DNA from 2 places in the Oceanobacillus sp. HCA-5259 genome. Region 1 is predicted to be linked to the other one. Evidence: predicted binding sites of a transcription regulator. Region 1 holds the regulator's gene; the other holds the start of a gene.
What was found. The regulator Rex, encoded in region 1, represses fermentation and respiration genes when NADH is low (regulators of the CRP and FNR family bind a similar motif). The targets are predictions, from matches to a motif close to TTGTGAAATATTTCACAA.
Positions count from the first base shown of each region.

Region 1 (4,622 bases):
TCCCGTTCTTGCTCATTTTCGCGACTTGGTCTGTAATGCGATTAATGAAATAACGGTCATGGGAAACAAAGAGGATTGTACCAGGATAGTCCATTAATGCTGCTTCCAGCACTTCCTTACTGTCGATGTCCAGATGGTTTGTCGGCTCATCAAGTATAAGCAGGTTAGCCTTTTGCATCATTAGTTTTGCCAGGGCGAGCCTCGCTTTCTCTCCACCACTTAACTGATCGACCGTTTTTAAAACGTCATCTCCACTAAATAAGAAATTGCCTAGTACCGTGCGGATATCTTTTTCCATTACAAGCGGGTATTCATCCCATAATTCCTGCAGGACTGTTTTATTGGAGGAAAGATTCGCCTGTTCCTGATCATAGTAGCCGATTTTCACATTTGTCCCCAGTTCAAAGGACCCGTTCGTTGCCTGGAGCTTGCCGATAAGAATCTTAAGTAAACTCGTTTTACCAACCCCGTTCGGTCCAATAAGGACAACCCGTTCGCCGCGGGTGAGGCGGAGGTTTGCTTGCTTGAAGGTATATTCATCTTCATCCGGATAGCGGAGGGAAAGGTCTTCTATTTTCAAGACATCATTTCCACTTCTTCTTTCTATATCGAAAGAGAAGGACATAGAAGCCTCGTCTCCAAGCGGTCTGTTCACCCGTTCCATTCGTTCAAGCTGTTTCCGTCTGCTTTGCGCCCGTTTCGTAGTAGAGGCACGGGCGATATTACGTTGGACGAAATCTTCCATCCGTTTAATTTCTGTTTGCTGCTTTTCAAATTCTTTCCGTTCCCGTTCGTAGTCGGCTGCTTTTTGTTCGAGAAATTTACTATATGTCCCGTGATATTTCTTCGTCTCATGTCTTGAAATTTCATAGACGAGGGATACGGTTTTATCAAGGAAGTAGCGATCATGGGAAACAATGACAACTGCTCCTGGATACCCGCTTAAATAGGATTCGAGCCAGCCTAATGTTTCAATATCTAAATGGTTGGTCGGTTCATCAAGAAGCAGGAGTTGTGGCTTTTGCAGGAGCAGCTTGCCGAGAGCGAGCCTTGTTTTTTGGCCGCCACTAAGTTCACTAATCATTGTATGGTAATCATAGTCCTGGAAATTGAGTCCATTCAATACTGCCTTAATCTCAGCTTCATACGTATAGCCGCCACCGGTCTCGTAAGCGTGCTGCAGGCGATCATACTCTGATAGTAAACTTTGATATTCATCATTTGAAAGCTTCTCAGTATCTTGCAATTTCTCTTCTATCTTCCGTAAATTCTCTTCTTGTTGTTTTAAATGGTCGAATACGGTGACAAGCTCATTCCAGATTGTCTTGCCGGATTTTAATTCCATATGTTGTGAAAGGTAGCCGATAGTAAGTTCTTTCGGCTTAATAAGTTCCCCGGTATCATAAGAAAGTTCGCCGGCCATTATTTTTAATAAAGTAGATTTCCCAGCCCCGTTTCTCCCAACAATTGCTATTCGATCAAGATCTTTAATTTCAAGTTTTACATTTGATAAAATGGTTTCCGAACCAAAGGATTTCGAAAGTCCATTCATTTGCATTAAAATCATACATTCACCCCATTATATGTATTGTAACGCAAAAAGCAGAAGAAGGAAATTATATGTGAAAATAATCACGACATTTCGCTCGTTTTCTGGTAGAATAGACATAAGTATAACTATTATTATCGTTATTAATGAAATGAGGAACAGATATGAGACAAAACAAAATACCACAAGCAACAGCAAAGCGGCTTCCGTTATATTATCGCTATTTAAATAATCTGAATCGACAAGGGAAAAAACGGGTTTCTTCAAAGGAACTATCAGAAGCAATCAAAGTTGACTCCGCTACAATCCGTCGTGACTTTTCATACTTCGGCGCTTTAGGAAAGAAAGGTTACGGCTATAATGTCGAATACTTGCTCGGATTTTTCCGCAGTACACTCGACCAACATGAAACGACAGAGGTTGCTTTAATCGGTGTCGGTAATCTAGGTACCGCCTTTTTAAATTATAACTTTACGAAAAATAATAATATCCAAATCAAAATGGCCTTCGATAGTGATGAAGAGAAAATCGGTCAAATTGTCGGGGGTGTTCCAGTTTACGGGATAGATGAAATGATGGAGAGAATTGAGGGAATCTCTGTCGCGATCCTCACTGTACCTGTATCGGAAGCTGATGTTATTACAGAAAAATTAGTTAAAGCAGGGATTGAAGGAATCTTGAACTTCACACCTGTTCGTATTACAGTACCGGAAGATGTGCGCGTTCATCATATCGATTTAGCGGTTGAACTACAGGCACTTGTTTACTTTTTGAAGCATTATCCATTGCAATCAAAATAGAGCACACATAAAGTGAAACTTTATTCAGTGGGGAATTCCTTACCTCCCACTGAATGTTAGTTGAACAGAATCAGGTATTTACGGACTGTTTATCCCCTTTACATATTGGGCTTCCCTCATGTTTAGAGGTAGGGGTATTACAGACCGTTAATACGTGATAAAGAAACAAGAAAGATAGTGAAACGGGAGAAAATAGTAGGGGCGTGGGAAAACGTGTTGAATCGTAAAATATGGACAGGAGTATTGCTTTTACTCTCCTGTCTGTTTTTAGCAGCTTGCTCGAATAATACAGAGGAGAAAGAAACGGAATCAGAGCAAGAGGTTGAAGCAGGGGAGGATGTATTTTTTGCTGTCCTTGAGGATAATGTTGAAGCGTTGATGGCAAAGGACTTGGACGGTTATATGGAGACAATTCACGGGGAATCTCCTGCTTATGAATCAACAAAGGAGACGATCACTGAGTTCTTTGAGTATTCATTGGATATCGAGTTGGCAGATCTTGAGATGAAAGAACAATCTGAGGATGAAGCTGTCGTCCACTATACACAACGTACGATTGAAAAAGATTCAGGCGACTTCGAGAACAACGAAACAAGAGGAGAACATATTCTTCGTCCAGACGACGGTAAATGGAAAATTTATGAGTCGGAAATCTTCGAAGTCAATCCACTGCCTGAGGAAAGAGAAGAGGTTGAGATGACTGGAGATTATGTGGAAGTAATTTCTAGTCTTCCTACTCCTTTTGATGAGGAAGAATGGATGCTTGCCGGTTATGATGAAGCGGAAGGGGAAGCAACCGCTGAATACATTCCGGTTGCGGAAACCTTAGGGAATTACAGTGCAATCATCACCTATGATTATTATGAAGATGGTAATGAACGAAGCGGGCTTGCGAATTTCATTGATGTGCTGGAGCTAAGCTTACAAGATATGACAACAGGAGAATTTGATTTTGAACGTCTCTATGCAACGGAAAGTGAAGTCATGTACCAATTCCGTGTAGATGGGGATGCAAAAGAACCAAATCAAGAAGAAATCGGCCGCATTTTCGTTAAAGATGAGGACTTATATCTTGTACGCTATACGGTAATGGAAGAAACGATTGAAGATACGGATGAAATCATTACGATGTTAAATGAAATATAATAAAAAAGCGGGAGATGACGTTTGAATAGTCCGTCAGGATCCCGCTTTTTTTCATACCCAGCTCAACAAAATTGTCTGCAACTGTTCAAGCTGATCAATCATTTTTTGGATTTCTTCTGGTGTTAAGTTATACTGCTTATAAACAACGTAAGAGTTCATCCCTGCATGGACGATAATCGGAACGATAATCCGTTTTGTTTTTACATAAAGGAAAGCAAATACGAGTCCCATTGCTGTATACATAAGAAGATGGGAAAAGTCTACATGAAAAGCAGCAAAGACGAGTGCTGATAGTATAGCGGCGAAAAAGAAGTTCATGCGCTTATAGAGACTACCGAAAATAATCTTTCTAAAAATGATCTCTTCAAGGATTGGCGCAATAATTGCTGGAATCAAAATGAAGAGCATATTTGCCCGGGCATATTCCATAATCCCCATTGTGTTCTCCGATCCTGCTGGGATGCCGAAAATAAAGATTTCAATCATTGCTGCAATTGTTTGAGCAAAGAAGGCTAGAAACACCCCAAATATGGACCAAAGGATAACGGAAGAAACGGGGGAAGCATCCCGGTGTGCTGGCATTTTCATGTCTGGCCTCATTAGCCATAACGTAACGAGCAGTCCAGCAGTAAAACTAAAAATCGACCAATAAATCATATTTTGTGAATAACTTTCGGGGAAATATAATTCCATATACAACGCTACCGGAAGGGCGGAAAACTGCATAACCAAATACGTCACAATCACATACCAATATCTTTTCGGCAAACCCAACGACTCCTTCTATATAAAGTGAAACTTCATTCAGTGGGCGTTCTTTACCCCCTGAATGTTGGTTGAACAGAATCAGGGATTTACGGACTGTTTATCCCCCACCTTCACATATCGGGTTTCCCTCATGTTTAGAAGTGGGGCTATTACAGACCGTTAATCCGTGATAAATTCACATAAATGTATTTTAACATAAATCGGGACATGGGGTCAGAGCATTTGTCCCATTACATTCTTATCTTTACCCAATTATATGTTCAAATCCTTATTAATATCTATTTCCAGCTCCTTTTCCAGTTAAAAATAGAAAATCACAAAAATTAAACATACATCGCTTGCATTTTTTTGACTTATTA
Region 1 covers NZ_JBBKBV010000041.1:7,641-12,262, forward strand. Annotated here, with positions in the region: gene WKU33_RS16460 (ABC-F family ATP-binding cassette domain-containing protein) at 1-1,567, opposite strand, end outside; gene WKU33_RS16465 (redox-sensing transcriptional repressor Rex) at 1,714-2,349, shown strand; gene WKU33_RS16470 (hypothetical protein) at 2,563-3,495, shown strand; gene WKU33_RS16475 (CPBP family intramembrane glutamic endopeptidase) at 3,547-4,263, opposite strand.

Region 2 (4,622 bases), on a different contig from region 1:
CATGGAGAATAATGAGAATAAGCGCCGTTGTACCAATCCAACGGTGAAACGGATAAATCCATTTCGAGATAGTTGCAAGCTTAATTTTCTTCTTTCGATCAGGAGTATTCCGGATAGTTGAAAAAAATGCATGCCTTGTCCAATTGAATAAGATCAAAAATAGACCTGCTAGTCCGAGTATGATATGAATGGGGAGATGCGCGTAATTATAATCCAGTGTAAGAAGAACAATGATGAATAGTAGCAGATTTAGGTATAGCCATATACTCATTCGAAACAACCTTCCTGTCAATTTCTATCTCATATCCTACCATCTTAACGCGCTTTCTGGCTAAATTCGTTATCTTTTCTTAAGAAATGGGAATATGATAGACTAAAGACAGGTCATACCTTTGAGAGGAGGATACAGAGATATCTCTGTACATACATCATGAAAATACAAGTATCAGATAAGGCACATCAGTGGTATATTGAGGAAATGGGCTTAGAAAAAGGGGACAGTGTCCGATTTTTTGGGAAGGTCTATGGAAAAACTGAAATCCACGATAATTTCTCCGTTGCAATTAATATTGACCGTCCGAATGATCCGTTAGTTACAGAAACAGTGGATGGTATTACGTATTTTATAGAAAAAAGCGACGACTGGTTTTTCAGCGGATATAACTTCCACGTTGAATATAATGAAGAACTCGATGAAGTGACCTACCATTTTGTAGAGTGAAAAAACTGAGACACGGAGTCTCAGTTTTTTTATTTAATACGGTTTACATAGATTCGTTTGTGATCTTCTATACCGGATAAATATACTGGAGCGGGATCATTTGCACGGTCAAACTCGGTTGACGATCCGTCTGCTGAAAGAGTTTCTTCAAATATCTCCTCATACTCTTCTATGCTTACTTCCTTACGTGCATGAAAGAGTTCTTCATGTTGATGAACATATAGGTGGTCTTGATAGTTTGGTTGCAAAATTCCAGTGAAGAACTCGCCGACAGCGCCGGAACCGTAACTATATAATCCAATTCGCTCGCCACCTTCCAAACTGTCATTCTTCTCTAAGAGTGAAAGTAAACTCAAGTACAAGGAACCTGTGTAAATATTACCGACTTTCCGGTTATATTGAATACTTGTCTCATAATTTGCTTTCAAACGTTCACTACCTGATTCGGTTGCTTCATCAAGAATCGTACGTAATGCCTTCAAGCCCATCTTCGTATAGGGTACGTGAAAACAGAGAGCTGAAAAGTCTTCTAAGCTACGTCCAGTTTGCTCTTTATACTTTTCCCACACGGTGTTGAAAAAGTGAATATATTGTTCGTTGGAGAATTTACCGTCGACATAAGCTATATCTGAGTAAAGTGGGCGCCAGAAATCCATAATGTCATTCGTGAAATATGTACTTTCATTTTCTAAAGCAAGCAACTTCGGATCCTTGCTAATAACCATTGCGACCGCCCCTGCTCCTTGTGTTGATTCACCAGGAGTAGCTAAACCGTATCTTGCAATATCTGCACCAATAACCAACACTTTACTTTCCGGGTTTAAAGCAATATGACCTTTAGCCATTTGAATTCCTGCGGTTGCACTGTAGCAAGCTTGCTTTAATTCAACAGCGCGCGCATAAGGATTCAAGCCTAATAAGTGATGGAGATAGACTGCTGCTGATTTGGAATGATCAATTCCTGATTCCGTGCCGAACAGGACAAGGTCAATTTTCTCCCTATCTTCCTCATCGATAACCTGTAAAGCAGCATTGGCAGCGAGTGTTACCGCATCTTGTGTAACTGGGGCAAGCGCCATTTCATCCTGGCCAATTCCAATTGTAAACTTATCCGGGTCAATCCCTCTTGCTTCAGCAAGCTTAATCATATCCACATAATAATGTGGCGCATAAAAACCAATCTTATCAATTCCGATATTCACTGCAATTCCTCTTTTCCGTATATATTCCACATCTATAAAGTGATGTTTTTCACATTTTATTTTTCGGCAATATTTAAATTTTAATATAAATTACTAGGATAAAGCAAACGAAATAGCGAATTAAAAACAAAGGCACAGAGCAGACATGACTAGCCCTGGAAATCTAAGTAAGCCTCAGCATTTTTACTTTAAAGTTTCCGATGCACGAAAAGAAATCGGCTAAAGTGCGATTGTTTCTCTTTAGCCGATTTCACTTAAAATCCGTATTCTGCTTCTTTCGCTTCCCGGATATCTTTCAGCGCATCTGTTAATGAAACCGTATCCTCGATCAGACGTTCAATTCGGAAATGGATATCATCATTAATGATTTCTTTCCGGTAGAAATCTTTTTCTCCAATAAATACATAGGACTGGGTGAGTTGCCCTTTCATATATGATATAATCGGCTTGATTTGAGTTTCCGGGATTAAATAATGCTTCGACGAGCCTGCTGTAACGATAATGCTAACAACTTTATCCTGCAATGCCTGCTCTGGAAGCAGGTCAAATATATTCTTCAATGTGGCTGGAATCGAAGCTTGGAAAATCGGAGTTCCCACAACGATCGCTTCAGCCTCCATCAAGGTCCTTGTTACAAAGCCAGCATCCCCTGTATACTCCAAATAATTTCTCCCATCGCTAAACGGGATATCATAATCAGCCAAATCAAGCATCGTGACCTCGATGTTCGGATATTTTTCTCTGAATACCGACTCCACATGCTGGAGGGCTGTTCTCGTCTTTGAGCCGACGATTGACCCTTGCAGTAATGCCACTTTCATTAATGTCCACTCCTTAAATGCTTCATACATATTTACAAATTACGAATTGAATACATAAGTTAGTTACCTTTAATAAGTATTTTAAATAATATCGTTATGTAATACAATTGAAACGAACTGGGAATAGGAATCTTTCGTGGAACGCAAAAGAAGTGGAGCGTATGAAAACATTTCACTCCACTTCTTCAATTTCAAGCATAATATTTTCCATTTCGTTGACTGCTTCTTGAAAAATACGCTCCAATTCTTTTTCTACAGTTGCTTGCTTCTCTGGGTCCACCTCTGTAACTCCAATTCGTTCAGCGATATGCTTATCCATATACTCCCTTAGGGCTGCCAACTGTTTTTGCTTCTCGGCTTCAATAAATGTCTCCCACTCTTTTTCTACTTCCTTGATTTCTTCAGCGAGAACTTCTTTCAGACGTTCTGTCTGGATTGCTTGCTCTTCCTTAATTGCGCTATCTATTTCTGCAATCGACTGTTCCGTTTTGTCATCGAGCCAGCTCGTCAGAATTCCTGAGAGGGAGGAATCTGCAACAGTAGCAGTAAGTCCTCCGCCAAACAGGAGCATGATAAATAATGCGAGTGGGATCACTTGCTTCTTATTCATTAATACTCGATACAACGTCATCAAGTGCGGTTTTTGCTTCTTCTCCGAGTTGCTGGGCTGTTACAGTAATAAGCTCTTGTTGATTTGTAACGAGCGTTGTGACTACTTCGGTAACACTTTCACGAAGATCACGAATTGCCCAATCCACTTGATTGATTAGATTTCTAGTCGTAATTTCTTGGTTCTTAGACACTTCTGCTGCAAGAGTTTCCTGGGCCTGACGAATCGCTTCTTCCAGCTCTGCAACTGCTGCGTCCTTAGCCTGATGGATATCCGCTGCTAATTGTTTAATCGCAGCATTCCCACTATCTGCTGTGAATGCAATGAGATCATCTGTTGCAAAGTTTAGCGCATCATTCGCATTGCCTTGGATTTCTAAATATCCATCAAGGAACACATTATAAAACTCCAAGCCAATTCCAGCAAGAATCTCCTGTTTTTCTGCATCAATTTCTCCGATATGTTCAAGTTTCGCTCGGATAATTTCTTCCAATGTCTCTCCAGTTGCAAGCTCTCTGCTTAAATCAATATCAATGCCAGCCTGTGCTTTCAGTTGGTCATATTCAGCTTGCAGCCCCGGTAATCTGCTTTCCATATATGCTTCAGTATCAGCTTCCACTTCCGCAACAGACTGATTAAACAACCCATTGTACCAAGCACGAAGCTGCTCTCCCGCATGTGATGAAGCAAATACCGCTCCAGCACTCCAGACGACAACAACAGCAAGTCCAATCGAAATGATCTTCCCTTTGAATGATTTTAAAAATGATTTCACCTAATAACTCCCCCTTTTTATTTTTTTGATAATAATTCATCTAAAAATATTGCAATCTCTTCTTCCACTTCTACATGCATCTGCTCATTTCTCTCTGTTTCATAAGTAGCGTACACTTCTAATACCGATTGCTTTTCCAATAAATTATTTAATTGCGCTTCCAATCCCTTCCCGTAATTCCTTACTTCCGTGATAATCTGTGATTTTTCGCCATCCAACAACACCTCCAATTCCGCAACTTGCTCTTCTCTTTGCCCGTCCCATTCCTCTATTGGTTTAATAGATTGCTTATGGAAGTACGTCCGAATGGTCTGAACTATTTCTTGGGCCGAATCTTTATGTAATTTCCAAGGAGTGTAGTCACTTGCTGCTATAATAGATATATTAAAAGCAAAAAGAAATAGTAAACCCATGAGTCCAGTCCGAATCGTTTTCCTCATACCCCTCCCCCTCTATTTGTTACGATTGATGTTACGTCCCATCGTATCAGATG
Region 2 covers NZ_JBBKBV010000007.1:122,703-127,324, forward strand. Annotated here, with positions in the region: gene WKU33_RS06645 (hypothetical protein) at 1-271, opposite strand, end outside; gene WKU33_RS06650 (HesB/YadR/YfhF family protein) at 431-721, shown strand; gene WKU33_RS06655 (hydroxymethylglutaryl-CoA synthase) at 751-1,923, opposite strand; gene WKU33_RS06660 (NADPH-dependent FMN reductase) at 2,178-2,744, opposite strand; gene WKU33_RS06665 (hypothetical protein) at 2,917-3,354, opposite strand; gene WKU33_RS06670 (hypothetical protein) at 3,347-4,129, opposite strand; gene WKU33_RS06675 (hypothetical protein) at 4,147-4,569, opposite strand.
Region 2: WKU33_RS06655 (hydroxymethylglutaryl-CoA synthase) is a predicted target of Rex. The motif match lies at 1,961-1,978, and genes of this name have one in related genera.